Regions from separate parts of the Sphingobium sp. AP49 genome, predicted to be linked through region 1. Evidence: riboswitches for the same ligand, from Rfam matches in the RefSeq annotation. Region 1 holds a riboswitch; each other region holds the start of a gene.

The links. A riboswitch is a leader RNA that binds a small molecule or an ion and turns the genes downstream of it on or off. The one in region 1 is predicted to bind cobalamin.
Region 2: it holds a riboswitch for cobalamin, as region 1 does, so the genes downstream of both, PMI04_RS18855 (TonB-dependent receptor) here and cobW (cobalamin biosynthesis protein CobW) in region 1, are expected to answer to the same signal.
Region 3: it holds a riboswitch for cobalamin, as region 1 does, so the genes downstream of both, PMI04_RS05365 (TonB-dependent receptor) here and cobW (cobalamin biosynthesis protein CobW) in region 1, are expected to answer to the same signal.
Region 4: it holds a riboswitch for cobalamin, as region 1 does, so the genes downstream of both, PMI04_RS11850 (cobalamin biosynthesis protein CobG) here and cobW (cobalamin biosynthesis protein CobW) in region 1, are expected to answer to the same signal.

What each region holds. Positions count from the first base shown of each region.
Region 1 is NZ_CP124576.1:521,788-529,468, reverse strand. Features, by position in the region: gene bluB (5,6-dimethylbenzimidazole synthase) at 1-282, opposite strand, end outside; gene cobO (cob(I)yrinic acid a,c-diamide adenosyltransferase) at 282-887, opposite strand; gene cobN (cobaltochelatase subunit CobN) at 890-4,609, opposite strand; gene cobW (cobalamin biosynthesis protein CobW) at 4,609-5,661, opposite strand; cobalamin riboswitch at 5,838-6,080, opposite strand; gene PMI04_RS02525 (Rieske 2Fe-2S domain-containing protein) at 6,111-6,488, opposite strand; gene maiA (maleylacetoacetate isomerase) at 6,485-7,156, opposite strand; gene fahA (fumarylacetoacetase) at 7,126-7,681, opposite strand, start outside.
Region 2 is NZ_CP124576.1:3,999,211-4,006,891, reverse strand. Features, by position in the region: gene PMI04_RS18890 (fatty acid desaturase family protein) at 1-998, opposite strand, end outside; gene PMI04_RS18885 (copper resistance protein CopC) at 1,084-1,458, opposite strand; gene PMI04_RS18880 (hypothetical protein) at 1,593-1,853, shown strand; gene PMI04_RS18875 (periplasmic heavy metal sensor) at 1,856-2,290, shown strand; gene PMI04_RS18870 (RNA polymerase sigma factor) at 2,287-2,862, shown strand; gene PMI04_RS18865 (copper resistance system multicopper oxidase) at 2,869-4,608, shown strand; gene PMI04_RS18860 (copper resistance protein B) at 4,605-5,477, shown strand; cobalamin riboswitch at 5,540-5,785, shown strand; gene PMI04_RS18855 (TonB-dependent receptor) at 5,975-7,681, shown strand, end outside.
Region 3 is NZ_CP124576.1:1,105,544-1,113,224, reverse strand. Features, by position in the region: gene rsmI (16S rRNA (cytidine(1402)-2'-O)-methyltransferase) at 1-174, opposite strand, end outside; gene PMI04_RS05380 (penicillin-binding protein activator) at 231-1,391, shown strand; gene PMI04_RS05375 (ABC transporter ATP-binding protein) at 1,428-2,201, opposite strand; gene PMI04_RS05370 (iron ABC transporter permease) at 2,195-3,199, opposite strand; gene PMI04_RS05365 (TonB-dependent receptor) at 3,186-5,030, opposite strand; cobalamin riboswitch at 5,199-5,438, opposite strand; gene PMI04_RS05360 (threonine/serine dehydratase) at 5,578-6,567, shown strand; gene PMI04_RS05355 (hypothetical protein) at 6,639-6,806, shown strand; gene PMI04_RS05350 (energy transducer TonB) at 6,806-7,267, shown strand; gene dapF (diaminopimelate epimerase) at 7,331-7,681, shown strand, end outside.
Region 4 is NZ_CP124576.1:2,456,145-2,463,825, forward strand. Features, by position in the region: gene ettA (energy-dependent translational throttle protein EttA) at 1-133, opposite strand, end outside; gene PMI04_RS11840 (M20/M25/M40 family metallo-hydrolase) at 235-1,608, shown strand; gene PMI04_RS11845 (hypothetical protein) at 1,767-1,979, shown strand; cobalamin riboswitch at 2,808-3,032, shown strand; gene PMI04_RS11850 (cobalamin biosynthesis protein CobG) at 3,246-4,367, shown strand; gene PMI04_RS11855 (precorrin-8X methylmutase) at 4,367-4,996, shown strand; gene cobI (precorrin-2 C(20)-methyltransferase) at 4,993-5,730, shown strand; gene cobJ (precorrin-3B C(17)-methyltransferase) at 5,727-6,479, shown strand; gene PMI04_RS11870 (cobalt-precorrin-6A reductase) at 6,452-7,258, opposite strand; gene PMI04_RS11875 (bifunctional cobalt-precorrin-7 (C(5))-methyltransferase/cobalt-precorrin-6B (C(15))-methyltransferase) at 7,224-7,681, shown strand, end outside.

The sequences.
Region 1 (7,681 bases):
CGCGCGATAGGCATCATGCCGGGTGGCATCGGTGATCTGGCTGGTCGCGCGCTCGCGCTCGGCATCGACATGGCCGGCCAGCGCCGCGCGCAGCGCCGCCGTCTTCACCCGGACGAAGCGCCAGGGCTGGCTGTTGCCGACAGACGGCGCCAGTTGCGCCAGCGTCAGCAGCTCCAGCACCATCGCTTCGTCCAGCGGATCGCTGCGGAAATGGCGCACGTCGCGGCGCCAGGTGAGCAGGTCGGTCAGCGTCGCGCAGAAATCGGGGGCGAACGCCTGCATCAATATTCGATGCCGGCCTGCGCCTTCACCCCGCTGCGGAAGGGATGCTTTATCATGGTCATCTCGGTGACCAGGTCGGCCGCCTCGATCAGCGCCTCGGGCGCGTTGCGGCCGGTGACGACGACATGCTTCATCGCGTCCTTGGCGTCGAGCACCGCCAGCACCTCGTCCAGCGGCAGATAGTCGTAGCGCAGCACGATATTCAGCTCGTCGGCCAGCACCATGGCATAATCGGGGTCGGCGACCATGCGCTTCACCTCGTCCCACGCCTCGCGGGCGAGCGCGATGTCGCGGCTGCGATCCTGGGTGTTCCAGGTGAAGCCCTCGCCCATCGGCTTGAACTCGATCTGGTCGGGGAAAGCGTCGAACACGAGCTTCTCGCCGGTGGTCATCGCGCCCTTGACGAACTGGACCACGCCGACCTTCTTGCCATGGCCGATCATGCGGACGACCATGCCCAGCGCCGCCGTGGTCTTGCCCTTGCCCTTGCCGGTATGGACGATCAGCAGGCCCTTTTCCTGGGTCTTGGTCGCCATGATCTTGTCATGGGCGGCCTGCTTCTTCTTCATCTTTTCCGCATGCTGTTCGTCGGTGCGTTCGGCCATCGTCACTCTCCTGCGAGCTGGGCGAGCAGCATGCCCGCGCTGTTCGATCTGGGTTTCCACAGGCCGCGTTCCAGCGCCTCGGCCAGCCGGGCGGCGGTCTCGCGCAGGGCGGCGGGATTGGCGTCGGCCATGAAGGTGCGCACCGCCTCATCCTCGATGAAGGCGGCGTGGACGGCGTCGAAATGATGGTCGCGCACCGCATGGGTGGTGGCGGCGAAGGCGAAGAGATAGTCGACCGAGGCGGCAATCTCGAACGCGCCCTTGTAGCCATGGCGCATGACGCCGGCGATCCATTTGGGGTTGGTGACGCGGGCGCGGACGATGCGGCCGATCTCGTCCTCCAGCGTGCGGATCACCGGCCGTTCCGGGCGGCTATGGTCATTATGATAGCTGAGCGGCTTGGCGCCCTTCAGATGCTCGATGGCGGCGGCGATGCCGCCCTCGAACTGATAATAATCGTCACTGTCGAGCAGGTCATGCTCGCGATTATCCTGATTCTGGACGACGGCATCGGCCTGCGCCAGGCGGGTGGCGAACAGGTCGCGTTCGCTGTCGCCCTCCACCCCCGCGCCATAGGCATAGCCGCCCCAGTCGAGATAGACCTGGGCGAGATCGGCGCGGCTGTGCCAGATTTTCTCGTCGATCATCGCCTGCAGTCCCGCGCCATAGGCGCCGGGCTTCGATCCGAACACGCGGGCACCGGCGCGGCGCGCGGCCTCCGCCGCATCAGCGCCGTCCGCCACCAGCGCTGCCTGTTCGGCGCGATGCCGGGCGGCGGCGGGATTATCCTCGTCCGGCTCATCGAGCGCCATCACCGCGCGGGCGGCGCTGTCGATCAGGTCGATCTGTTCGGGGAAGGCGTCGCGGAAGAAGCCGGAGACACGTAATGTCACGTCGACGCGCGGCCGGCCCAGCTCAGCGAGCGTCATCATCTCGAAGCCGACGACCCGCCCCGAACTCCATTCCCAGCGCGGCCGCACCCCCATCAGCGCCAGCGCCTGCGCAATATCGTCGCCGCCGGTGCGCATGTTCGCCGTGCCCCAGGCGGACAGGGCGATGGCGCGGGGATAGTCGCCCTCGCGCTGGAGATAATCGTCGACCAGCAATTGCGCCGATCGCTGGCCCAGATCCCAGGCGACGGCGGTCGGCACGGCGCGGGTATCGACCGAGAAGAAATTGCGCCCGGTCGGCAGCACGTCGGGCCGGCCGCGCGTTGGCGCGCCCGATGGCCCCGGCAGCACGAAGCGCCCATCCAGCCCGGCCAGCAGGGCGGCCGCCTCGCGCGGGCCACAGGCATCGACGCGCGGCGCCAGATCATCGGCGATCGACGCCAGCACCGCCGCGCTGGCCAGGCCGACCGGCGCCCCGCCATCGACCAGAGCCGCCGCCAGCAATTCCAGCCGCTCGACCATGTCGCCATGGGTGCGCCAGGCATCTGTGGATAAGTCCGCCAGCGTCGCCGGACGCGACCCCTGCCACGGCGCCCCCAGCACGCAATCGAGCGGATCGAAACCCAGCCCCAGATCATCGGCCAGCGCCCGCAGCAAGGACGCCTGCCCCGGATGATCGAGGCCGCGCGGCGTGCGCGCCAGCGCGATCAGCAGGTCGCGCCGCAGTCGCCCTTCCGGCGATGCGGTGAAGACATGCAGCCCGTCGCGGATCTGCAATTCCTTCAGCTCGCACAGATAATTGTCGATCGCAGCAAGCGCGTCGTCATCATCACCGGCGGCGGCCGCATCCTTGTCCAGCCCCTGGCTGCGGGCGAGGTCGAGGATATCGCGGCGCAACCGGTCGAGCCGGCGCGGGTCCATGCCGGCGGCAAGATAATATTCGTCCACCAGCGCTTCGAGCTGCTTGAGCGGCCCATAGCTTTCCGCGCGGGTCAGCGGCGGGGTCAGATGGTCGAGGATGACGGCGCCGATGCGGCGCTTGGCCTGCGTCCCTTCGCCCGGATCATTGACGATGAAGGGATAGAGTTGCGGCACCGGCCCGGCGCAGATTTCGGGGAAGCAATCGGCCGAGAGCGACACCGCCTTGCCCGGCAGCCATTCCAGATTGCCATGCTTGCCGACATGCACCAGCGCCTGCGCGCCGAAATCCTGCGCCAGCCAGACATGGAAGGCGAGATAGGCGTGCGGCGGCGGCAGCGCGGGGTCATGATAGCTGCTCTTGGGATCGATATTATAGCCGCGCGCCGGCTGCACCGCGATCGCGACATGGCCGAAGCGATGGACGGCAAGGCGAAAGGCGCCGTCGCGCACGAAGGGGTCGGCCTCGGGCGGTCCCCAGCGATCGACCATGGCGTCACGCGCGCTGGCCGGCAGAGCGGCAAGGGCGGCGCGATAGACATCGAGCGACAGGCTGACCTCTCCCGGCCTGTCGATCGACGCGAGATCATTGGTGACACCGCCGGTCATCAGCCGCATCAGCGCAGCGCCATCGCGCGGGGCGTCGCCGATCGCATAGCCGGCATCGCCCAATTGGCACAGGATCGCGGCCGCGCTGGCCGGCGTGTCGAGGCCGACCCCATTGCCGATCCGCCCGTCACGATTGGGATAATTGGCCAGCACCAGCGCGACCCGGCGCTGCGCCGGCGCGGTGCGGCGCAGCGCCGCCCAGTTGCCCGCCAGATCGGCGACGAAGGCGACCCGGTCGGGTGCCACGCGCGGCACGACGATGCCGCACTGGGTCCGCGCGTCGAACCGCTCGGCCGCCTTGAAGGCGACGGCGCGGGTGAAGAGGCGCCCGTCCACTTCGGGCAGAGCGACATTCATCGCCAGGTCGCGCGGGCCAAGGCCACGGGCGGACCCGCGCCAACTCCCTTCCTCGACCCCGGCAAAGGCGGTCTGCAGGATCGGGCAGTCGGCCTGTTCCAATATGCCCGGCACGCGCGGCTCGGACGACGACGAGGCGGCGAAGCTGGTCGCATTGACGATGATGTCGGGCGCGATGTCGGCCAGCAGTCCGCCGAGCCAGTCGCGCACGAACGGCTCGCGCAGCGCACGGACATGCACGGCGGCGACGTTGAAGCCGCGCGCGCCAAGGGCCGCGACCATCGCATCGACCGCGCTCAGCGTGCCGGCCACCACCAAAGCGCGATAGAAGATCAGCAGCGCCACCGGCCGGCCCTCAGTCCAGGTCGCGCGCAGTTCGGCCACGCCCGGCCGGTCATGGCCGGGCAGATAGAGGCCCGCGTCGGCGATCGGCAGCGGATGGTCGGGTTCGCCCGCATCCGCACCGGTCAGCCGGGCGGCGCAGCGCAGGAAGGACAGCGCATTGGCGGTGCCGCCCTGGCGCAGATAGTCGCGCAACTGCTCGCGCATCGCCGCCGGCACGGTAGAGGCCAGATCCAGCGCGGGATCGCCCTCGCGCCCGTCGGCGATCGCGGCGAAGGCGATGCCCCGTTCGCGCGCGACCTGCGCAATCTCGTCCACGCCATAGGGCCAGTAGCTCTTGCCGCCGAGCAGGATGACGCAGACGAAGCGCGCCTTGGCGATCACCTTCTCGACATAGAGGTCGACCGAATAGGGATGTTTGAGCTGCAGCAGATTGGCCAGCCGCACGGTCGGCGCGTCATCGGGCAGGCGCGCGGCAGCGGCGGCGAAACAGGCCAGGTCGCTGTCCGCCACGGTCAGGATGACGATGTCGCCGGGCGGCTGATCGAGGTCGATCGCCTCCTCGCCGTCGCTGATCGTTCCCGGCGTGGCGGACAAGAGATGCATCAGCCGAGCACGGCCTGGATGTCGGCCTCGATCGCGGCGCGGTCCAGCCCCTTCTGGCCGATCACCACAAGCTGGGTGCGGCGCGCTTCTTGTCCCTGCCAGGGGCGGTCGAAGAAATGCTGGATGCGCGGGCCGACCGCCTGCACGACGAGGCGCATCGGCTTGCCCGCGACCGCGACCATGCCCTTGACGCGCAGCACGTCATGGGCAGCGATCAGCGCGGACAGCGCTTGCACCAGCGTGTCGGGATCGGCGACCGCATCGCCGACGACGACGAAGCTGTCGAAATCATCATGGTCATGATCCTCGCCCTCCGCCTCATGGTGCGAAGGGCGCGCATCGAGATCATCCTCCGCCGCCGCGACGATGCCCAGCAGCGCGCCGATGTCGACCGCGCCATGGGCGGCGCGGACGATCTTCACGCCGGGCCGCGTTTCGGCATCGACCCGCGCCTCGACCGCGGCCAGCGTATCGGCATCGACCAGGTCGCTCTTGTTCAGCACCACCATGTCGGCGCAGGCGAGCTGATCCTCGAACAATTCCTCCAGCGGGCTGTCATGGTCCAGATTGGGGTCGGCCGCGCGCGCCGCCGCCAGCGCCGCCTCGTCCGTGGCGAAGCGACCGGCGGCGACGGCATCGGCGTCGATCAGCGCAACCACGCCGTCGACCGTGGCGCGGGTGCGGATGGCGGGCCATTGGAAGGCCTTGACCAGCGGCTTGGGCAGGGCCAGCCCCGACGTCTCGATGATGATATGGTCGGGCGGGCTCGGCCGATCGAGCAGCGCGGTCATGGTCGGCAGGAAATCGTCGGCCACGGTGCAGCAGATGCAGCCATTGGCCAGCTCGACAATATTCTCTTCCGGGCAGGTGGCATCGTTGCAGCCCTTCACCAGTTCGCCGTCGACGCCGACATCGCCAAATTCGTTGATGATGAGGGCCAGCCGGCGCCCCTGCGCATTTTCCAGCAGATGGCGGATCAGCGTGGTCTTGCCCGCGCCCAGGAAGCCGGTGATGACGGTGGTCGGAATCTTGGCAGATGCAGTGTTGGCCATGACAAATACTCGCGCGCCGGAGCAACCGGGGCGGGAGCGAACCGGGCGCGCACGCACGGCCGGCCAGCATCGCGGACGGGCGCTTGTTCGCCCGCAGATGCGTGACCGCGCGGCTCCAGCCGCCAACCTGTCGCTCAGACGGAACACCGTGCCCCGGCCATCCCCTGGACCAAAGCAAGAGCGACCTAAACGCCGGCAGGTCTCCTGGCTTGCGGGTCATAGCGGGAGGAACGGCCTTCCCAGGCCTCGCAGGATTTAGCGTCCGGCCCAGTGGCTGCCGATCCCGCATCGGGGACAGCTTTGTTCATCACGCTCGCCGCTCACAGTTGCAGGGACAGCTGCGGATTTGGATGCCATGGCATCCGCACCGCCTTCCCATTTTAAGCCCCCGAAGGGGCACCGGCGCGATCATGTCGGGACGATGCGAAGCGCCGTCCCTGGGCCGGTTCCTAGTCGCTTTGGGCAGCGGTGACAATCCAGCCATCGGCGATGGCGAGCGGCCAGGGCGCGATGCGCTGGCCGACACAGGGTCCGCCGACACAGACACCATCGTCGCGGCGGAAAATGGCGCCGTGCCAGCTACAGCGGATATGGCTGCCATCCGGGGTCAGATAATCGTCCAACTGCTGCGCCAGCGGCAGGCCGGCATGGGGGCATTGGTCGACAAAGCCGGCGACATGATCGCCATCCCGCACGGCAAATCCATGGAAGCGGCCGGCGCGCATCTGCAGCACGAAATTGCGTGCCTTGCCATCGGCGATCTGCTCGATCGGGCAGAGGCGCACGCCCGCCGGTGTCGCGAACAGGCGCGTGTCGGCGTCGCTCATGCGTCCGCGTCGGGCTGGCGATCGGGGTGCGCGGCGGCAAAGGCGGGGAGCGCGCATGCCGCCGCGTCCACGGCACACAGCCGTGGAAAGGGCGTCAGGTCGACGCCGAAGCGCCGGGCATTGTAGAGCTGGGGCACGATATGGCAGTCGGCGAAACTCGGGCTGTCCCCGAAGGCATGGGTGCTGCCATGACGCGCGACCAGCGTTTCGAGCGCGAAAAAGCCCTCGCCGATCCAACGCGCGATCCAACCCTGCACCTGCACATCGGTTGCCGCGAAATCCTGCCGCAGCACCTGCAACACGCGCAGATTGCCGAGCGGATGAATGTCGCAGGCAATGATGCCGGCCATGGCGCGGACGATCGCCGCATCGCCCGGATCGGCGGGCAGTAGAGGCGGCTGCGGCCAGCGGGCCTCAATCCATTCCAGTATCGCGCCGCTCTGCGTCAGCACGCTGTCGCCCGCGACCAGCGCGGGCACCAGCCCCTGCGGCGCGAGTGTTCGATAGTCGGCTGCCCGCTGCGCACCGCTGCGCAGGTCATGGGTGACCTGCGCATAGTCGACACCCTTCAGGGCCAGCGCGATCCGCACGCGATAGCTCGCGCTCGACCGCCAATAGCCATGAAGGGTGAGGGCACTCATCGCGCCGGCACGATCATCGCGCGGCATTCGCCAAAGCCGATCGACACATGGCCAGGGGCCGACGCGGTGGCGCGCAGGGTCACCTCGTCGCCATCCTCCAGGAAGCAGCGCGTCTCGCCCGATGGCAGGCTGATCGGCTCGCGCCCGCCGCTGCTGATCTCCATCAGGCTGCCATAGCCGGCGCGCGTCGGCGCCGAGATGGTGCCGCTGCCCAGCAGGTCGCCGGGCATAAGGTTGCAGCCATTGGACGCATGATGGGTGACGATCTGGCTGACGGTCCAGTACATGTTGCTCGCCGGCCCCTGGCTCAGGCGCATCGGCGCCAGCCCGGCGTCGCGCATCGCCTGGGTCGAGAGATAGACTTCCAAGGTCAGCGCCAGCGCGCCATGGGCCCGGTCGTCGGCATCGCTGAGGTAAGGCAGCGGCGCGGGATCGCCCTGCGGCCGGGGCGGCTGGGCGATGCGGAACGGCGCCAGCGCCTCGGGCGTCACCACCCAGGGGGAGATGGTCGAATGGAAATTCTTGGCCAGAAACGGCCCGAGCGGCTGATAT
Region 2 (7,681 bases), 1.0 Mb from region 1:
GCGGCGAGCGGGGTGGTGGCGGTGCTGGCCTCGGTCGGCGCCATCAGTTCCCTGATCACGCCCCAATAGCCCCGCGTGATATGCGCGCCCGCCGCATAGGTCGGGTCGGTCATCAGATGCAGGTGCAACCGGCGCAGATTATGCCCCGGCACCGACGGGAACAGATGATGTTCCAGATGATAGCTGACATTGAACGGGCCGATCAGCACCCGGTCGAGCAGGGTCGGGATGACCGTGCGGGTGCCGCTGATCTCCTTCTCGTCGGTGATGCCATTATGTTCGGCCGCCGCCCGGATCCGGTTGAAGACATTGACCCAGATGAATTGCGGGATCAGGAACAGGCCCAATATCTGCCAGCGCCAGGGCGACCAGAGGACCAGGCCATAGACCAGCACGGCCCAGACCACGTACCGGATGCGCAGCGCCAGCCGATAGTCGAAGCCGAAGCGCATCGGATTGTGGAAATTGGCGATCGGCGCCCAGATCCGGCCGGCCCGGGCGACGCGATAATAATTGAGACCGGTCACGCTGCGCAGCAACAGCACGAGCATGCCGCGCCCGTCCTTGGGGAAATGCTGGTCGGGATCCTTGCGCTGGACGCGATAGTCGAAATCGCGGACCGTATTGGTATGGCGATGGTGCACCATATGGGCGACGCGATACAGGTCGACGCTCAGCGCCAGCGGATAGGCGACGAACAGGTCGCCGATCAGGTCATTGGCGCGGCGATTGCTGAACAGCATATTGTGGCAGGCTTCGTGCATCATCACCGCCAGGCACTGGATGCGCGTGCCGATGACGACCCCGGCGAGCAGATAGACCGGCCACCGATCGACCCGGATCGCGATCACGCAGGCGGCGATCATCACGATCCATTGGAACAGCAGCAGCAGCGCGTTGCGGCGGTTGGGGACGACGGACAGGTCGCGGATCAGCGGCAGGGTGCCGCGCCGCGAATAGCGATAGCCAGGCGCACGCTCCTGGGCGGTGTCTACCATGGAAACCTGTCTCCGAATGCCGCGCCAGTCCGCCGCCAATGCTATGATTGGCGCGAACCGGCGTCAAGCATCGCCCCGCTGTGACCTATCGCACCGTGAAGCTATATTGGCCGCTGACCGTCTGATGGTCATGGCCCATCACGCTCCAGCTAAGGTCATAGCTGCCGCTCGGCAGCGCGCGGGGCAGAGTGACGACCAGCCCCTTCCCGTCGGCGGCCGGGGCGGTGGTGAAGCCCTTGATCGGCATCGGCGGATGATCGGCCATGCCCGGCATGCCGGTCATGGTGAGGGTGATGCTGCTATGATCGGCCTGCAGCGCTTCGGAGAAGGCGAGGGTCAGCTTCATCGGCTTGGCGACGCTGGCATTGGCGGCGGGGCTGGCGGCAACGAGCTGAGGCTGGGCCAGCGCGGCACCCGGCAACGCGACGAGGGCAAGGGCGAACAGGGGCAGGCGGAACATCGGCATCTCCGAAAAAGGCGCATTTGAAGAGGAATACGCATTGTCCTGTCGCATCCCTCATTCCTCACGCTATTTTGTCTGAGGGATGGGCCGGCCCGATGCGTATCGTCAGGCAGGACAGGAAGGACGGGACCATGGACGATCTGGATGACAGGCTGGCCGGGCTGCGCGATGCACCGGCGACGGCGCGCTTCGACGGGTTGGAGGAGGCGGTGATGCAGGGGCTGGACCGCCGCCGCGAACGCAGCGTCGCGCGGCGCAGCCTGATGCTGGCCGGCGTGATGGCGATCGGCATCGGCTGGATCGGCAGCACCGTTCCCGCGCAGCCGGCGCAGGCCGCGCCCGTGCTGATCGGCATGTCCGACTATGCGCCCTCGCGCCTGCTGGAACGATAAGGATGGGCAGACGCTATTGGCTGGTGGCGCTGGTCGCCTTTGCCGCGGCGCTGGCGGCCGTGCTGGTCGCGCGCATCTGGCTCGCGCCCGCGCCGCCGGTGGAGAATGAGGTGCATGCCTTGTTGCATGAGCGGCTGACGCTCGACGCGGGGCAGAAGCAGCGCATCGCCGATCTGGAAGCCGCCTTCGCGCAGCGCAAGGCCGCGCTCGACGCGGAGATGCGGGCCGATAATCAGCGGCTGGCCGCCGCGATCGCCGCCGAACATGGCTATGGCCCGCGCGTCGCCCGGGCGGTCGACCGGTCGCACCAGGTGATGGGGGAATTGCAGAAGGAGACATTGAAGCACATCTTCGCGATGCGTGGCGTGCTGCGCCCCGATCAGGCCGCGCTGTTCGACGCGGCGGTGGTCAAGGCGCTGACCCAGCCTGTCGGGTGATAGCCGACGATCCCGATGATGCCACGCTGGCGGCGCAGGCGCTGGCCGGGCGACAGGCGGCCTATGGCGCGCTGATGCGGCGGCATCGCGATGCCGTCTATCGGCTGGCGCGCGGCCATGTCGGCGATGCCGACGCGGCAATGGACATCGTGCAGGAAAGCTTCGTCGCCGCCTTTGCCGCGCTCGCCCGCTATGATGGGCGCCGGCCCTTTCGCGGCTGGATCGCACGGATCACGATTAACAAATGCCATGACTGGGCGCGCCGCCGTGCCGTCCGCCGCTTCTTCAGTTTCGCCCGGCCGATCGAGGATGCGGCCCATGTCGCCGACGCGGCGCCCGATCCCGAACAGGCAGCGCAGTCGCGCGCCGGGGTCGCCCGGATCGGGGCGGCGGTGGCGGCGCTGCCGGTGGCGCTGCGCGAGGTGGTTTTGCTGCGCGGGATCGAGGGCATGAGCCAGGCCGAGGTCGCGACGATATTGGACATCAGCGAAAAGGCGGTGGAAACCCGCCTCTATCGCGCCCGCAAGCAATTGCAGCACATGTTGAGGGAAAGCGACGCGGCGCGCGTATAAGCGGATATGACCGATACGCCCTGCTTCTCCCTCGACCGCCGCAGCCTGATCCGGGGTGGCGCCGCCCTCGCGATGGCCCAGACCTTGCCCGGCTGGGCCGCCACCGGCACGCATGGCGCCGCGCAGGGCGCGCTGTCGGGCGAGACGATCGCGCTCAGCATCGGCGACGGGCATTTTGCGACCGGTGGCCGATCGGCCCATGCGATCAGCGTCAATGGCGGCACGCCCGCGCCGCTCATCCGCCTGCGCGAGGGGCAGGCTGTCAACATCGCTGTCACCAATCGACTGAAGGAGGATAGCTCGATCCACTGGCACGGGCTGATCCTGCCCTTCCAGATGGACGGCGTGCCGGGCATCAGCTTCCCCGGTATCGCGCCGGGCGAAACCTTCATCTATCGCTTCCCCGTGCGGCAGGCCGGCACCTACTGGTATCACAGCCATTCGGGCATGCAGGAGGCGATGGGCCTTTATGGGCCGATCATCATCGATCCGGCCAATCCCGATCCGGTGGCTTATGACCGGGAGCATGTGATCCTGCTCGCCGACTGGAGCCCGGTTCATCCGCACAAGCTGCTGCAAAGGCTGAAGCAATCGGGCGGCTATTACAACATGCAGCGCCAGACGCTGGCCGGGTTGCTGGCGGGCAAGGACCAGGCCCTCAAAGACCGGATCGATTGGGGCGAGATGCGCATGGACCCGACCGATATTTCCGACGTCACCGGCGCGACCTACAGCTATCTGGTGAACGGCATGGGCACGGCCGAAAACTGGACCGGTCTGTTCGTGCCGGGCGAGCGGGTGCGGCTGCGCATCATCAACGCGTCGGCGATGACCAATTTCAATGTTCGCCTGCCCGGCCTGCCGATGACTATCGTCCAGTGCGACGGGCAGGATGTCCAGCCGGTCGAGACCGACGAGTTCCAGATCGGCATTGCCGAAACCTATGATGTGATCGTCCAGCCCGGCGAGGCGAGGCCCTATGCCCTGATTGCCGAGGCGATCGACCGGTCCGGCCTGGTCCGCGCCACCTTGGCGCCGCAGCTCGGCATGGTCGCGCCCGTGCCGGCCCGGCGCGCCCGGCCGCTGCTGGGCATGAAGGACATGGGCATGGACATGGGCGGCATGGACATGGGCCACGGTGGCGTGATCGACCTCAGTCAGCCAGCCAATGACGCCATGAGCGGCCACAGCATGAAGATGCGCGACAAGTCGGTCGCGCCGGGCGTGAAAATGGGGCCGGGCGTCGCCACCCTGTCGCCGATGCCGGCCGATCGCACCGCCGACCGGCCGACGGGGCTGGAGCATGTCGACCATCGCGTGCTGACCTATGCCGATCTGCGGTCGCTGACGCCGAACGCCGACCTGCGCCCGCCGAGCCGATCGCTCGACATCCACCTGACCGCGAACATGGAACGTTATATGTGGTCGTTCGACGGGGTGAAGCTGTCGGAAGGGGCCGAGCCGATCGCCTTCCGCCATATGGAGCGGGTGCGCGTGACGCTCATCAACGACACGATGATGCCGCATCCCATCCATCTGCACGGCCATTTCTTCGAACTGGTGACCGGCGAGGCGGCGCATAATCCGCGCAAGCATACGGTGAATGTGCTGCCCGGCGGCAAGCTCAGCTTCGACCTTACCACCGATGCGCTGGGCGACTGGGCCTTCCACTGCCATATGCTGATGCACATGCATGCCGGGATGATGCGGGTGGTGACGGTCCGCCATGGGGAGGACGCGGCATGAGGCTGATCGCGCTCCTGCTGCTCGCCGCCGCCGCGCCGGCGCAGGCCCAGACTGTCGATCACAGCCAAATGGATCATGGGGCAATGGGTCATGCCCAGAATCCAATGGCGCCGGCTGCCGACGCCGCGATCCCGCAGGGCACGCCACCGCCAGTGCCGACCGATCATGCCGCCGACGCGCTCTATGATCCCGCCGCCATGGCCCGCGCCCGCGCGGCGATGATCGCGGAAGGGGGCGGCATGACCTATTCGCAATGGATGCTCGATCGGCTGGAATATCGCGCCGGCAAGGGCGCGGATGGCTATGCCTGGGAGGGCGAGGGCTGGATCGGTGGCGACATCAACCGCTTCGCGGTCAAGAGCGAGGGCGAGGGGAGGTTTGGCGGATCGCTCGAACGGGCCGAGGTGCAGGCGCTCTACAGCCGGGCGATCGATCCCTGGTTCAACCTGCAGGCGGGCGTGCGGCAGGATTTCGGCGAAGGGCCGGACCGCAGCTATGCGGTGATCGGCATCGACGGCCTGGCGCCCTACTGGTTCGAGGTCGGGGCCGAAGCCTTCCTGTCGACCAGGGGCGACGCCCATCTGCGGCTGGAGGCGAGCTATGACCAGCGCCTCACCCAGCGGCTGATCCTGCAGCCCGCCGCCGAGTTCAATCTGGCGGCGCAGGATGTGCCCGAACTGGGAATCGGCGCCGGTCCGTCCGATATCGAGCTGGGGCTGCGGCTGCGCTACGAGATTGCCCGCGAATTCGCGCCCTATGTCGGCGTCAATTGGGAGCGCAAGCTGGGCGATACGGCCGATTATGCCCGTGCCGCAGGCGACAAGCCGTCGGCCACCAGCCTGGTGATCGGCCTGCGCGCCTGGTTTTGAGACTGGCTTGCAGCCCGCCTGATATTCGATTATCGATCCCGCCGATCCCGCGCCGCAAGGCATGGGATCATGATCGCGCCGGTGTCCCGAAAGGGGCTTAATAGGGAATGCGGTGCGGACGGGTGACTGTCCAAATCCGCAGCTGTCCCTGCAACTGTAAGCGGTGAGCGCGATGTACATGTGCGGACGGCAGAATGCCCGATCCGCCAGCCACTGGGCCGGACGCTAAATCCTGCGAGGCCTGGGAAGGCCGTGCATCAAGCGATGACCCGTGAGCCAGGAGACCTGCCGGCGTCTGGTCGCTCTTGCCTTGGTCCAGGGGATGGCCGCGGCACGGTAACTTCCGTCTGAGCGACGAACGAGCGGCTGGGGCCGCTGCGACGACGCGCGTCGGTTGCCCTTGGGCGCCCGGCCGGCGCGTGTGTCGGACGTTCGCGCGCGTGCCGCTCGTGAAGGTTGCCCCCGCCCGTCGAACGCGGCGCCGGATGGGGGAATATATGAAGTCCAATATCGTTTCACGGGCCGCTCTGGCCCTTTCGCTTGCCATCGTATCGCCGGCATTTGCCGATGAAGTCGAAGGCGACAGCATCACCGTCACCGGCACCAGCCTGGAAGAGACGCTGCCGCAGCAGCTGTCGCGCTATGGCCATGCCATTGAGATCGTCACCGACACGCAGATCCGCGATGCCGCCGCGATCGACACCGCCCGCGCGCTCGAAGCGGTGCCGGGCCTGTTCATCCGGTCGCAGTCCGGGCCGTTCAGCTATGTCGACATCGCGCTGCAGGGGTCGCGCACCAAGGACGTGCTGTGGACGATGGACGGTATCCGCCTCAACAACCGTCTCTATGGCGGCACGTCACCCAACGACACCATGGCCGCCAGCATGATCGAGCGGATCGAGGTGCTGAAAGGGGGCGAAAGCCTGTTCTACGGCACCCAGGCGGCGGCCGGTGTCATCAATGTCGTCACCCGCGATTTCAGCGACGATCTGGGCGGCCAGGTCAATGCCAGCCTCGACAGCTATGCCGGCACCAGCCTGGATGGCTATCTGCGCGGCGCGATCGGCCAACATCGCTTCGTGGTCTGGGCCAATCGCAGCCAGTCGGACGGCTATCGTCCCTATGACGTGATGCAGCCCAGCGCCACCGATCGCGCGCGCGGCTATGATCTCTGGTCGGCGGGCATCAAATATCAATATGATATCGCGCCGGACCTGCGCCTGAGCGCGCTTTACCAGCACACCAAGGCCGATCTCGACAATATCAGCGCGACGCGGACGAAGGAGAGCCGCAACGACCGCAATGAGGAAGTGGCCAGCCTGCGCCTCGACTATACCGGCGAGGATGGCGTGCAATTCTTTCTCAAGGGTTATTTCCACGACTGGAAGACCGCCTATGTCCAGATCCGCAATCCCATTCCGGCGGGACCGCCGCAGATCATCTACCCGGCCGGCACCTTCTGGGGCTATCAGGATTATGGCGGCAGCGCGGTGGTGCAGCTCAACATGCTGCGCGGCATCGACACGCTGATCGGCTATGATTTCCAGAGCTTCAACGGCCGCGACGACGTCCTGCTGATCGCGCCGACCGACGAACAGGTCCATGCCGGCATCTTCCAGCTGCGCACCAATGACGACCTGTCGAGCAAGGGGCGGATCGCCGCGGGCCTGCGCTACAACAAGGCGAAGGGATCGGAAAAGACGATCTGGAACGTCTCGGGGCGCTATGATGTCAGCGACGCCTTGTTCGTGGAGGCCAATGGCGGCACCTCCTTTGTGCTGCCCGACGCCTCGCAGCTCTATGGCAATGATCCCTGTTGCGAGGTCGGCAATCCGAACCTGAAGCCAGAGGAGAGCCTGAACCTCAACGCCGCGCTGGGTGGCGCGTTGGCCGGCGGTGCGATCCGCTGGAAGGCGACCTATTTCAACCGGCGCATCACCGACCTGATCGACACGACCTATGATGATCCGGGCTTCCCCGAGGGCACCTATATCAACGTCAGCGACAAGGTGCGGGCCAAGGGCGCCGAGCTGGAACTGAATGCGAACCTCAGCGGCGGCTGGGGCCTGTCGGCCAGCTACACCTATTCGCGTGTCCGCAATCAGGGCAGTTCGGTGCAGCGGGATCGCAATCCGGAGCAATATGGCCGCGCCGCGATCGTCTATGCGCCGGAAACGGGCCGCTTCGGCGCCAATCTGTCGGCC
Region 3 (7,681 bases), 580 kb from region 1:
ATCCGACCCCGCATGGCGCAGCAGCCTTGCGCTGACCCGTGTATCTTCCACGGCGACCACGTCGGCCAACCGCAGGACTTCCGCCGCGCGCGGCGTAAGGTCTCCAAGGTTGCCGATCGGCCCCGCCACGATGTAAAGCCCGGGCTCAAGCCCGGATGCCAATATAGTTTCCATAAGGATCCCAGATGACAGAGACGGATGCCCCCCGGCAAGCGAACATGTTCGCGGCGATGAAGCGCAGCGCGCGATTGCTGTTCGTTGCCAGCACCATCATGCTGGCCGCCTGTCAGTCGATCGTGCCCAAGGGGCCAGGCCCCGTTCAGCCCACCGGCCCCGCCCAGCCCACCGGCCCGGACGTGACCCAGGGCCTGCCGACCGACACTGCGCGCCACCGCGTCGCGCTGCTGGTGCCGACGTCCGGCCCCAATGCGGGCGTGGGCCAGTCGATCGCCAACGCCACCACGCTTGCGCTGATGGACATCAAGACCGACAAGGTCCGCATCACCACCTATGACACCGCCACCGGCGCGGCGGCCGCCGCCAACCGGGCGCTGGCCGACGGCAACCGCCTGATCCTGGGGCCATTGCTGGCGGATGACGCCCGCATCGTCGGCCCGATCGCGGCCAAGGCCAATGTGCCGGTCATCAGCTTTTCCAACGACACCAGCGTCGCGGGCAGCAACATCTTCCTGATGGGCTATACCCCCAACCAGTCGATCGAGCGCGTGATCGGCTTCGCCCGTGAAAAGGGCCTGTCCAATTTCGGCGCACTGGTGCCGCGCGGCACCTATGGCGAGCGCGCCGGCAATGCGCTGCTGCGCGCGGTCGAACAGGCCGGCGGCACGGTCGTGTCGATGCAGACCTTCGATCGCACCCCCGCCTCGATCACCGCTGCGGTCAAGAAATTGCAGGCTTCGTCCAGCTATGACGCGCTGCTGATCGCCGACAGCGGCCGGGTCGCGCTGCAGGTCGCGCCGATCGTGCGCAAGAATGGCGGCGCCAATGCCCGCCTGCTCGGCACCGAAATCTGGAATGCCGAGGAATCGCTGGCCGCCAGCCCCGTGCTGCGCGGCGCCTGGTATGCCAGCGTGTCGGATGGCCTCTATCGCCAGCTCGCGACCAAATATCGCGCCCGTTACGGCAGCGCGCCCTTCCGCCTGTCCTCGATGGGCTATGATGCGGTGCTGCTGACGGTGCGGATCGCCCAGGACTGGAAGCCGGGCGCGCCCTTCCCGACCGCGCGGCTGCGCGATGCGGGCGGCTTTGCCGGTATCGACGGCGCCTTCCGCTTCAACCGCAACGGCATCGCCGAACGCGCACTGGAAGTGAGCGAGGTCGGCGCCGGCACGATCAGCGTGGTCGATCCCGCCCCGCGCGGCTTCGGCAACTAAGCAAAGGGGGCCGAAAGGCCCCCTTTTCGTTATAGATCAGACCCGCGCCGTCGGCACGATCAGCGGCAGGCCATCGTTGACGTCGATCCGCGCGGTAACGCCATAGACGGAAGCCAGCCGCTCCGGCGTCAGCACCACCATCGGCGCCCCGTCCGCCACCAGCGCGCCGCCATCCATCAGCAGCAGCCGGTCGCAATAGCGCGCCGCCATGGCCAGATCGTGCAGCACGGTGACGACCAGCGCCCCGCCCTGCGCCTGCGCCCGCAGCAATGCCATCACGTCGATCTGGTGGCCGGGGTCGAGCGCGGCCAGCGGCTCGTCGGCGATCAGCGCCGGCGCGCCCACCGCCAGCGCCCGCGCCAGCAGCACCCGCGCCCGCTCGCCACCCGACAGCTCGGTCGCGATCCGGCCCTTGAAGCCGGTGACATCGGCGCGGACCATCGCATCCTCGATCGCCGCCTCATCGTCGGCGGTCAGGCGCGACAGCGGCCCCAGATGCGGCAACCGCCCCAGCGCCACCAGCCGCTCGACCGCCAGGGGCCAATGCAAGGTCTGGCCCTGCGGCAGATAGGCGATGGACCGCGCCACCGCTTGGCGCGACAGACGCTCGACCGGCGTGCCGTCCAGCAGCGCGCGTCCGGCGGCCGGCTTCACCAGCCCCAGCAGCGCCCGCACCAAGGTCGACTTGCCCGCGCCATTGGGGCCGATCACGCCGATCAACTGACCCGGCGCCATGGTCAGATCAACGCCGCGCACCGCCAGATGGCGGCCCAGCCGGACGTCCAGTTGCTCGGTCGACAGGGTCACCATAGCCGCCGCTCCCGCATCAGGTGAATGAGGAAGACCGGCACCCCCAGGATCGCCGTCACCACGCCCAGCTTCAATTCGCTGCTGGTCGGGATGATGCGCACGCCGATATCGGCCAGGGTCAGCAGCACCGCGCCGCCCAGCATCGACGGCAGCAGCAGCGCGGAAGGCGACCGATCGGTCAAAGGCCGCACCAGATGCGGCACGATCAGGCCGACGAAACCGATCGATCCGGTCACCGCCACCGCGCCGCCGACGCCGATCGCGACGCCCGCCATCAGCCGCAGCCGCGCCCGCGACAGGTCGACGCCCAGTGCCCGCGCGCCATCCTCGCCCAGGGTAAGCGCGTCGAGCGCGCGCCCGTCATAAAGCAGCAGCGCCGTGCCAACCGCGACGCAGGGCAGCGCCAGCAGCAGATGGTCGATGCTGCGATTTTCCAGGCTCCCCATCAGCCAGCTCATGATCTCCATCGCGGCAAAGGGATTGGGCGACAGGTTGAGCGCCAGGCTGATCCCCGCCCCCGCCAGCGTCGCGACGGCAATGCCGGCCAGGATCAGCGTCAGCGGGCTTTCCGACGGCCCGGCGAGCAGGAACAGCGCACCGATCGCCGCCAGTGCGGTGATGATCGCCAGCAGCGGCAACGCCATCGGATGGAGTTCGGACAGGCCGAAATAGAGCGCGATCACCGCCCCCAGCGCCGCCGCATTGGACACGCCCAGCACGGCGGGCTCGGCCAGCGGATTGCGCAGATAGCCCTGCAGCGCCGCGCCCGACAGGCCCAGCATGGCGCCGACCAGCAGGCCGATCGCCATGCGCGGCAGGCGCAGGTCGATGATGATCGCGCGCGCTACCATGTCGCCGCCGCCCGCCAGCACCGCCAGGATGCGCGCCGGCGCGATCGTCACCGATCCCAGCGCGACCGACGCGATTCCCGCGACCAGCAGCAGGGCAATCAGCCCCGGCAGCAACAAAGGATGCCGCCGCCCCTTAGAAGCGGACACGCACGCCGCCATAGGCCGATCGGCCATAGGTGCCATAGCCATAGGCGGTGGCGTAATCCGCATCGAACAGATTGTCGATCCGGCCATAGACTTCCAGATGCTCGCCCACCGGGAAGGACGCGCGCAGCCCGGCCAGGCCATAGCCGTCGAGCCGGCGGGTGTTGGCCGTGTCGTCATAGCTGTCGCCGACCATGGTCAGGGTCGCGCCGGTCGACAGGCCGAAGGACCAGAGATAGTCGGCCGAAACGCTGACCGCATTGGCGGCCCGGCGTGGCAGGCGATTGCCATCATTCACCCCGCCCGACCGGTCGCGCGCATCGACATAGGAGTAGCTTGCCGCCACCGTCAGCGCCTCGACCGGCTTCAGCGTCACGGTCGCTTCCACGCCCTTGGCCCGGGTCCGATCGAGATTGCCGTAGGTGTAGGTCGCATAATCATAATTGATCTGGTTGCTGGTATCGCGCTGGAAGGCGGTCAGCGACAGCACCGCCTTGTCCCCGTCCAGGCTCTGGTCGAAGCCGATATCATAGCTTTTCGACCGTTCCGGCCGCAGCGCGCTGTTGCCGCTATAGGTATCGTAAAGCTGATAGAGCGACGGCGCCTTGAACCCCTCGCCATAGGAGAGGCGGATATTGGTCGCGCCCGCGTTCGGCGTGTAATTGGCGTTGGCACCAAAGGTGGTCGCACCGCCGAACTGGCTATGATCGTCATGGCGCAGCCCGCCGGTGACGGCGAGGCCGGTAAGCGGCTTCACCACCGCCAGCGCATAGACGCTGTCGATATTCGCCCTCGCGCTATCGATGCTGCCAAAGCCGAAATAATCATAGTCCGGCCGCTCATGCTCATAGCCGAAGATCAGTTTGGCCTGATCGACCGGGGCATAGACGCCCTCATATTCGAAGCGCAGGTTGGTGCCCGAATAGCCATAGTCCGGGTCGGTGCCGCGCACGAAATAATAGTCGCGGTCGTTGCGCAGCCAGGTGACCGCCGCACGGTTGGTCAGCTTGCCATCGAACAGCGCCAGGTTGATCCCGGCATAGCCGACATATTGGTCGAGCTTGCTGATGTCGGCGCTGTCGGCCGGTGCGCCAAAGAAGCTGTCATAGTCGAGATCGGCATGGATATAATAGCCGCGCAGGTCGAGGCTGAGCGTGTCGGTGAAGGCGATCTTCAGCTTGGCGTTGGTGGCGATATTCTCATAGCCGTCGCGCTCGCTCGCGCCAAAGTCGCGCGAAGCGGACGAAATGCCGTCGGTGTTGAAATAGGCGACGCCCACGCCGCCCGACACCGCGCCGCGCGTGCCCGACACATCGGCCTTGGCGTTCAGCGTGTCGCTATAGCCATAATCGGCCGAGGCATTGGCCGCGAAACCCTCGCTCGGCGCGCCGGTCATCACATTGACCACGCCGCCGATCGCCTGGCTGCCATAGACCACCGAGTTGGACCCGCGCAGCACTTCGATCCGGCGGATATTGCCGGTCAGCAGATGGCCGAAATCATAGCCGTCGCCGATGCCGCTCGGGTCGTTGACCTTGACCCCGTCGATCAGCACCAGCGTCTGGGTCGTCTCCGCGCCGCGCAGTGATACGCCGGCGACGCCGCCGGTCGAGCCATTGCGGCTGAAGCGGACGCCCGGCGTGGTGGCGAGCAGGTCGACGACATCGACCGCCTGGCGCGTCCTGATCGTGTCGGCATCGATCACCGTGATCGCCTGGCCGACCTCGTCACGCGGCTGCGCAATGCCCGAAGCGGTGACGACGATGTCATCATCCTGGGCCAGTGCCGGCGTAGCGGCCAGCAGCGCGATCAGCGAAATCCCCAACATCTTCATTTTATCGTCCCCCGGCGTCCGTCGATTTGGAACCGGGGCGTCCGCACACACGGTCGCTGCATGGATCGGGAAGACGCCAGCGCCCCGCCCCACGCACCGATGCGGCCCCGGCCGCCATGGGCGTCGCTCGACGGAAACACCGCGCCATGGCCATCCCCTGGGCCAGGGCAAGAGCGACCAGACGCCGGCAGGTCTCCTGGCTCGCGGGTCAGGGCAACGATGCGCCAGCCTTCCCGGACCCTATCGATCCAGTGGCCGGTCCGCGCCTCCCCTGGGAAGGCGCCGGACCCTGCGCATCGCGCTCACCGCTTACAGTTGCAGGGACAGCCGCGGATTTGGAAGGCCTGCGCCCCCCGCACCGCATTCCCGTTTTCAGCCCTGTCGGGCACCGGCGCGATCATGCGCGTCCGGGGCGTTTGACCACCCCGGCGCGCCGCCGCCATAGGCCAAAGCGAAAGCCCTGCCAAGCGGGCCAGGATCGCCCCGGCGGATCGTTGCGCGATGCCGACTGCCGGCTATGCAGGGGCCACTTACCGAAGGAGCCGACATGACCGATTCGCTTGCCATCACTGCCGCCGACGTCGCCGATGCCGCGCGGCTGATCGCGCCGGCGGCGGTCCGCACCCCGCTGATCGAGAATGCCGCGCTCAACGATCGCTGCGGCCGGCGGGTGCTGGTGAAGTTCGAGGGCGCCCAGCATAGCGGATCGTTCAAGTTCCGCGGCGCCTATAACCGCCTCGCCCGCCTGAACCCGGCCGAGCGGGCGGCGGGCGTGGTCGCCTGGTCCTCGGGCAATCATGCCCAGGGCGTCGCCTTCGCCGCACGGCTGCTCGGCATCCCGGCAACGATCGTGATGCCGGCCGACGCCCCCGCGATCAAGACCGCCAACACCCGCGCGCTCGGCGCCGATGTCGTCCCCTATGACCGCTTCACCCAGAGCCGCGAGGCCATCGCCACCGCCCTCGCCACCGAACGCGGCGCGACGCTGGTTCCCTCCTTCGACGATCCCTTCATCATCGCCGGCCAGGGCACGATCGGACTCGAAATATTGGAGCAGGCGCAGGCCGCCGGCGCCGACCTCAGCCAGATTCTCGTCTGCTGCGGTGGCGGCGGGCTGGTCGCGGGTACGGCGACGGCGGTCAAGGCCGCCCGCCCGGACATCAGCGTCTATGCGGTCGAACCCGCCGGCTTCGACGACACCGCCCGCTCGCTCGCCAGCGGCGTGCGCGAAACCGTCTCGCCCGACGCGCGCAGCATCTGCGACGCGCTGCTCGCGCCCAGCCCCGGCGCGCTGACCTTCCCGATCAACCACGCCCTGCTCGCCGGTGGCCTGGTCGTCAGCGACGATCAGGTGCGCGACGCGATGCGCTTCGCCTTCACCACCCTCAAGCTGGTGGTCGAACCGGGCGGCGCGGTGGCGCTCGCCGCCATGCTCGCCGGCCTCGCCCCGCCGACCGACGGCGCCACCGCCCTCGTCATCTCCGGCGCCAATGTCGATCCGCAAGATTATGCCGCGATCATCGACGGAAGCGCCTGACCGCAGGTCCTTGATCGCGCATCCCTTTGCGCTAGGGTTGCGACTGGCCATTTGGAGGTCGAGGGGGAAGAATGAGCGTCGTGATAGGACTGATCCTGGCGAGCGCGATCGCCAATGCGGCGCCGGCTAATAATCCCGGCAATTGGATGTCGGACCTGGATTACCCACCGGGCGCCCAGGCGCGCCATGAAGAGGGCATGGTCGGCTATCAAATTCTGATTGCCCCGATGGCAGCGTAATGCAGTGCGGCGTTACACGGACAAGTGGCTCTGCGGATCTCGATGCCCAGACCTGCGTCGTGCTCGTTCGCCGCGCCAAGTTCAAAGCCGCGACAGACGAGCAAGGCAATTCGACCTATAATATATGGTCCGGCGCCATCAATTGGACGCTCCCTGGGCAACAACCAGCAAAGATTCCTGCCGGAGCGCTCAACCGATTGCCGCAATCCGACATCGAATTGCAGGTGCAACAGCTGCCCGACGGCGCACTTGAAAAGAGCATCACGGTCATCACCCGGGTCGACACATCAGGTCATGTCGCTTTCTGTGAGGGCTCCAAGAATGATCGCGACGCCGTGAAACTGGTCGCTGTCGCCTGCGCGCAGGCAAGCGCGCTCTCCTTGGACGTGACCAAGGATAATGACGGCAACCCGATATCCATGATCCGCAGCCTGCGCGTGACGTTCAAGGTGGCAGCATAATCGCAAAGACCAGTCCTCAGCGAAGTCTGGCCTTTTCGCCCCCGCCACACTAAATGCGGCGCCATGATGAGCCGCTTTTCCAAGATGCATGGTCTGGGCAATGATTTCGTCGTGATCGACGCGCGAAGTGCGCCGGTTGCGATGACGGAGGCGCGCGCCCGCGCCATTGCCGATCGCCATGCCGGCATCGGCTGCGACCAGCTGATCGTCATCGGCTCCCCGCAAGCGGGCGATCAGGCCGATGTGTCGATGCTGATCTTCAATTCCGACGGTTCGGAAGTGGAAGCCTGCGGCAATGCCACGCGCTGCGTGCCGCTGTTCGTCGGCAAGGACGTGCTGATCCGCACCAGGGCCGGGCTGCTCGGCGCGAAAAGCGTGGACGGCGGCGCCAGCGTGGACATGGGCGCGCCCCGC
Region 4 (7,681 bases), 1.9 Mb from region 1:
TCGGACCGACGATGCCAATCTTCGACCCGCGGTAAAATTGCAGGTTGATCTGGTTGAGCACCGGCTTCGCCGCGCCGGGGAAGGTTTTCGTCATGCTCTTCATGACATAGGCATATTGCGATGAGGCGGACATGGGTTCGCGCAGCTCCAAGGGTATGAACAGGAAAATTTGCGCCGAATTAGCGGAGGCGGAAGCCATTGGCAAATGGGGTATGTCTGAGTAAGCCTTCAGCCATGCAGAAAATCCGATCGGGCCAGCTCGCCGCCCTGCTCCTTGGCAGCATCCTCACCCCCGCCCTCGCCCAGGCCGCCCCGGCCAGCGACGCGACGATTCGCGAAGCCGCGCTGAAAGACGATGTCGCCTGGTCCATCACCGAGGGATTGACGACCGAAGTCGGCCCGCGCCCGGCGGCCACGCCGCTGGAAGCGCGCGGGCGCGACTGGGCCGTTGCCAAGCTCAAGGCGCTGGGCTTCGCCAACGTCCGCGCCGAACCCTATACGATGCCGTTGTGGGAACGGGTCCATGACGAGGCGGCGATCATCGCTCCCTTCCCGCAGAAGCTGGTGGTTGCCGCGCTCGGCAATAGCGGGTCCACCCCGGCACAGGGCATTGACGGCGAGATCGCTTATTTCCCGACCATCGCCGACCTGCAGGCCGCGCCGGACAGTGCGGTGAAGGGCAAGATCGTCTTCGTCAGCCATGACATGGTCGCCGCCCAGGATGGGTCGGGCTATGGCTATTATGGCGCGGCGCGGCGCCAGGGGCCGAGCATCGCCGCCAAGAAGGGCGCGATCGCGATCCTGGTCAAGTCGATCGGCACCGATCATCATCGCATCGCCCATACCGGTGTGCAGATGTGGGCTGACGGCGTGACGCCGATCCCCGCCGTTGCCGTCAGCGTGCCCGATGCCGAGCAGATGGCCCGCGTTGTTGCACGGGGCAAGCCGGTGCGGGTCCACCTGACCGCCGTATCCAAGACCGCCAAGGAGCAACCGTCGGGCAATGTCATCGCCGAAATCCCCGGTAGCGATCCCAAGGCCGGCGTGATCGTCGTCGCCTGCCATCTCGACAGCTGGGACCAGGGCACCGGCGCGATCGACGATGCCTCGGGCTGCGGCATCGTCGCCGCCGCCGCGCTGCAGGTTGCCAACACGGGCACGCCGCGCCGCACGATCCGCGTGCTGTTCGCCGGCGCCGAGGAAGTGGGCGGCAATGGCGGCCGCGCCTATTTCGCCGCGCACGGCAAGGAACCGCATGCACTGGTACTGGAATCCGACTTCGGCGCCGACAAGGTGTGGAAGGTCGACTTCACCCTGCCTGCTGGCCATGAGGCCCTGTCGGGCCGGATCGCGCAGGGCCTGGCGCCGCTGGGCATCGTGCCGAGCCGGGACAAAGCGCATGGGGGATCGGACATCGAACCGCTGGTGGATGCCGGCGTGCCGGTGATCGACCTGCAACAGGACGGCGCCCGCTATTTCGACATCCATCACACGCCGGACGACACGCTGGACAAGGTGGATCTGACCCAGTTGCGACAGAATGTGGCGGCCTGGGCTGTCACGCTGAACATTGCTGCAAATGCGGCAGAAACATTGGGCATTAACTGAACTTTTATAGTAGACAACGCCCCGTCGCGTGATTCTGCCGCTTCACCGACGTTAGAAAAGCATTGATTTGTGCAACGCACACGTTAATGCGGGTCGCTCGCGTAGGGTCACATTTGTAACGTGCCAGACGCGGCATAATGCTATGGGAGCCGTACACAATGAAGAAGATCGCTGTTGTTTTCGCTTCGGCCAGTCTGATGGCCCTCGCCGCTTGCGGTGAGAAGCCGGCCAACGAGACCGCGAACGCTTCGAACGCCGTCGTCGAAAACGTTGTCGAGAACGCTGCTAACGCCGCTGACAACGCTGCTAACGCCGCCAACGAAGCTGCTAACGCCGCGAACGTTGCCGAGAACGCTGCGAACGCGAAGTAATCTTCGCCTCGGCGAGATTTCGAAAGGGCGGGCCTGACGGCTCGCCCTTTTTATTTGTCCCAAGAAGAGCGGGACAGCGCGATCGTTCGGGCTGCTGACATGGATTGGCGGCGCAGTCTGGCGAATCGAACGCGATTGGCGCGCTGACCGCCGTTCTCCATCATCGCATCGCTCATATGCTCTACCGGTTGGGCGTTCCATCGTTACGCGCACGCATTTCCCACAGGGTGTCACATTTGGGGAGAGCGATCGCGACATGATACCGCACGGGTGCTTTCCGGGACGGTGACATCGACACCAGCCAAGCCCTGTTCGACGCCAAATTCTGGGGCCAATATTGGACCGTCCATGCCGCGATCTCCACCTGGGCGGGTTGTTCCGGACGGGTCCAGATATGATCGAGGCCCCCGACCAGCAGCCGGCTCTGCTGCCTTGATCGACGCGGCGTCGCTCATTCGGCGGCGACGGCGGTCGGCTGGATGAGGGTGGCGCTGTGGCGTCCGTGTCCGCGATGGCCGGCCTCAGTCCGGCGAGGGCCTGGATATGGCCGGGATTGCGACCAATCGCCGCCGCCCGCCCCTTCCAGGATCGCGCCCAAATGCGGTTGGCGGCATAGTTGATCGGCCATCATCATCTCCCTTGGATGCGGCCCCGGTACCGATGCCCCCCCCCGTATCGATGGCGCACATGTCGTAACGCGCATCGCCGCCGCAATATCGCGACGCCTGCCCCGTCGGCTGGCCGCTTCTGGATGATCGGCAAACGATCCGGCCTTGGCTTATGTCAGCGCGTGGCATAGAGAGGCGGCGTGCCGCGGGGCGATCCGCGGTGCATCATGATCGTACCGGTGCTTCGCAAGAAGCATAATCGGGAATGCGGTGCGGGAATATCTTCCCAAATCCGCAGCTGTCCCTGCAACTGTAAGCGGATAGTGCGATGCGCAGGCCCTGTCATCCAGGGCAGCCACTGGACAGGCCGATTGCCGATCCGGGAAGGCGTGCATCAAGCGACGACCCGTGAGCCAGGAGACCGGCCGGTGCGCTGTTCGCTCTTGCCCTGACCCAGGGAATGGTCTTGGCACGGTAATCTCCGTCTGGGCGACGAAACCGTGTGGCTGGGGCTGCACGTTCGCGTAGTGACGGGCTTCTGACGCGCAGGCCCGCCGCGCCCGCGTCGACCGGCTATGCCCGGCAAGCCCCGCCATCGTTGCCGCAGCGCGCGGGGGATTGCCTCATGGGTCCGGACGACCCGAACAGAAATGCCGGCATGGCCAGGGGCTGGTGCCCCGACGCCTGGCGTCCGATGATGGCGGGCGATGGCTTGCTGATGCGGGTAAAGCCGCGTCACGCTCGCCTGACGCCGGAGGCCATGGCTGTGCTGGGCAAGGTCGCGATGACCTATGGCAATGGTTTGATCGACCTCACCCGGCGCGCCAATGTGCAGATACGAGGGGTCGCGGCCCAGCATTGGCGTGTCCTGCTCGACGACCTCCTTGCGCATGACCTGGTGGACGCATGTCCCGTGCGGGAAGGGCAACGCAATATCCTGGTAACCCCCTGCTGGCGGACAGACGACGACAGCCATCGGATCGCCACCGACATCATGGGCCGGTTGAATGACCTTCCCGGTCTACCCGGCAAGGTCGGGTTCGTGATCGATGCCGGTGCCGGACGGTTGCTTGCAGAGGAACCGGGGGATTTTCGCGTCGAGCGAAGCCGCGATGGGCATCTCATCCTGCGTGCGGACGGGCATGCCACCGGCATCCGGGTCGAACGAGAGACGGCGGCGGATGGGCTGATCGCGATCGCGCGCTGGTTCGTGGAGAGCGGCGGCGCGCGCAGTGGGCGCATGGCACGCCATCCAGCCCCACTGCCCCAATGGGCCAGCGGAACGGACCACCCTGCCCCGGCACTGCCGATGCTGTTGCCCGGCCCGCTCGACATGGGCGTCGCCTATGGCGTCGCCTTCGGCCGCATGAAGGCGGCCACCTTGCTCCAGCTTGCAGATATGCAGGGGACGAGCGCAGTCCGTGTAACGCCGTGGCGGACCCTGGTGGTTGAGGGCGACAGCCAGATCCTCCGCCATGCCGACCTGACGACCGATCCGGCCGCGCCATTACGGCGTGTCGATGCCTGTCCCGGAATGCCCGCCTGCGGGCAGGCAAGCGTGGAAACCCGCCAGATAGCAATGCGCCTAGCGGCGAAGGTGGCCGGAAGCCTGCATGTATCGGGCTGTCCGAAGGGCTGTGCCCGCTCGGCGCGGGCCGATGTGATGCTGACCGGGCGCAACGGAGCCTATGACCTCGCGCTCAATGCCACGACAGGCACGGCCCCGCTGCACACCGGCCTCGATCGCAATCGGTTGCTCAGCCATTTTGGAGCCTGCTGATGCCATATGATTATGAAAAGGATGGCCCCGCCATTTACCAACGGTCCTTCGCCATCATCCGCGCCGAAGCCGATCTGGCCGGTTTCAGCCCCGAAGAAGAACCTGTCGCGGTGCGCATGATCCATGCCAGCGGCATGGTCGGACTGGCGCCGCATATCCGCTTCTCACCCGGCTTTGCAATCGCTGCCCGCACGGCGCTGACGGCCGGTGCCCCTATCCTGTGCGACGCGCGCATGGTGTCGGAAGGCATTACCCGTGCACGCCTGCCGGCGGACAATCCGGTCATCTGCACGCTGCATGATGACGCGGTGCCCGACCTTGCCCGGCATATGGGCAACACGCGCTCCGCCGCCGCGCTGGAGCAGTGGCGTTCCCATCTCGGCGGGGCGCTGGTCGCCATCGGCAATGCGCCGACCGCGTTGTTCCACCTGCTCACCATGCTGGAAGAACCGGATTGCCCACGCCCCGCCGCCATCATCGGCTGTCCGGTGGGGTTCGTCGGCGCAGCGGAATCCAAGGCGGCGCTCTGGCAGGCCATGCCGGCCCCCTGTTGTATCGTGGAAGGGCGGCTCGGTGGCAGTGCCATCACCGTGGCGGCCATCAATGCGCTGGCGAGCCGCGTCGAATGAGCGATATGGAGCGATTGGGCACGATCCACGGCGTCGGCCTTGGCCCCGGGGCGCCGGACCTGTTGAGCGTACGGGCCGACCGGCTGGTCAGGGGCGCTCGGCATATCGCCTTTTTTCGCAAGAAGGGACGCCCCGGTCAGGCACGCCGCATCGCGGCGGGAATGTTGCGGGCGGACGCCGTCGAGATTGCAATGGAATATCCGGTGACAACGGAGATTCCCGTTTCCGACCCGCGCTATAATGCCATGCTTTCGAGCTTCTACACCGAGTGTACCGAGCGACTGATGGTTGCCGCCGGCAGCGGCGAGGATGTCGTGGTTTTGTGCGAGGGCGATCCGTTCTTCTATGGGTCCTTCATGCATCTGCACAGTCGACTGTCCGGGCGCGTCCCCGTATCCGTCGTACCGGGCATCACCGGCATGGCCGGTGCCTGGAACGCGACCAGCCTGCCCATATGCTGGGGCGACGACGTGCTCACTGTCGTCATGGCGACCCTGCCGGAGGAGGATTTGGTCCGGCATATCCGGCAGACCGATGCTCTGGTGGTGATGAAGATCGGCCGCAATCTCCCCAAGCTGCGCCGCGCGATCCGGGCGGCTGGTCGGGAGGAACAGGCATGGCTGGTCGAACATGCGGCGATGCCGGAGCAGCGCGCAACCCGACTGGTCGACGCACAGACGGTGACGCCCTATTTCTCGATCCTGCTGATCCATGGCCAGGGGCGCAGGCCGTGAGCGGCTGGATCGCCGTTGCCGGCCTGGGGCCAGGAAGCGCGACATTGATAACGCCCGAAGTCAGCGCCGCACTCGCGCGCGCCAGCGACCTTGTCGGTTATGCGCCCTATGTCGCACGAGTGGACCCACGCGAGGACCTTGTGCGGCATTCGTCGGACAATCGGGTGGAACTGGATCGGGCGGCGCTGGCGCTCGATCTGGCTGCGCGTGGGCGGCGCGTGGCAATCGTCTCGTCGGGCGATCCCGGCGTCTTTGCCATGGCTGCGGCGCTATTCGAGGCACTGGAGGCAGGGCCGGCTTCCTGGCGCACCCTGGATATCCAGATTTTGCCGGGTATTACCGCAATGCTCGCCGCGTCTGCCCGTGCGGGCGCCCCGCTTGGCCATGATTTCTGTGCCATCAACCTTTCCGACAATCTCAAACCCTGGTCGGTGATCGAGCGGCGACTGCGGCTGGCCGCGGCGGCCGACTTCGCCATGGCCTTCTATAATCCGCGCTCCCGATCCAGGCCGGACGGTTTTGCCAGGACGCTGGCGATCCTGCGCGAAAGCTGCGGTCCAGAGCGCCCCATTCTGTTCGCCCGCGCGGTCACGACGCCCGAGGAGCAATTGCATGTCACGACCCTTGGCACGGCACGGGCGGATATGGCCGACATGCGCACAATGGTGATTGTCGGGTCGAGCCAGACGCGGATTATCGAGCGCCCGATCGGCCCCATCCTCTACACGCCTCGGTCGATCCCGGCATGACCGATCCAGCGCAGCACATCCTCGCTCGCCTCGAACAGCAGGCGGTCGGGCAGCCATGGCCGATCAATCATCAGGACCGGCAGGCCGAGCTGGCGTGCGGCGGCGAGTTTTGCGGCCGCGCCCGGTCCGCCCGCATTCTTGCACAGGACAAGGTCCACGCGATGCGCCTGCATCAGGGTGCTGTCGCCATCCACCGTGAAAGGCCCGCGATCCACGATCAGACTGTGCAGCGGCAGAGGCGGCGGATGGTCGGGCGCATCGACGAAGCGCAATATATAATGATGGTGCGGTTGTGCCGAAAAGGACGCCACATGCTGGCGACCGAGCGCCAGCATGATCCTGCGTCCTGGACCGTCGAGCGCAGCAACCGCGGCCGCGATGTCGGCAACCTGCGTCCAGCGATCCCCGGTGCCCGGCGTCCAGGCCGGGCGGGTAAGCGCAGCAAGGGCGACGTTGGTGCGGGCTGCGGCCTCGACCGCATGGGCGCTCATCGTTGCGGCAAAGGGATGGGTCGCGTCCACCACATGCGTGATCCGATGGCTGCGCACATAATCGACCAGCCCATCGACGCCGCCAAAACCGCCGACCCGCACCGGGATCGGTTGGGGCCTGGGGTTCGCTGTGCGTCCGGCATAGCTCAGCGTTGCGGTCATCCGTGCCTCGGCCAGCAACATGGCGAGCGCAGTGGCCTCCGTCGTGCCGCCCAGCAGGAGGATGTTCGGGGTGGATGAGGAGATTGTCGAAATGGCGATGCCCCCATGGTTGACGATCATCGGCATCGGTGAAAGCGGCGCCGATGGCCTATCCTCCACTTGCCGCGCGGCATTGGCGCAAGCGGAATTCGTCATGGGTGCGCGTCGCCACCTGTCGCTGCTGCCCGCGCTTAGCTGTCCGCTGATCGAATGGCCAGTCCCCTTCGCGGACGGCATCGCGCAGTTACTGGAGAAGCGCGGGCGCAGGGTGGTGATGCTGGCATCAGGTGATCCCTTCTGGTTCGGCGCGGGAAACAGCGTGACGCGGCATCTCTCCCCGTGCGAATGGATCGCCCATCCCGCGCCATCGACCTTCAGCCTGGCGGCCGCCCGCCTAGGCTGGGCGCTTCAGGACGTTGCCTGCCTTGGCCTTCACGCGGCGCCGCTGGAACGGGTGCGGCCGCACCTGTCGCCAAGGCAGCGCTTGTTCATCCTGTTGCGCGACGGCGA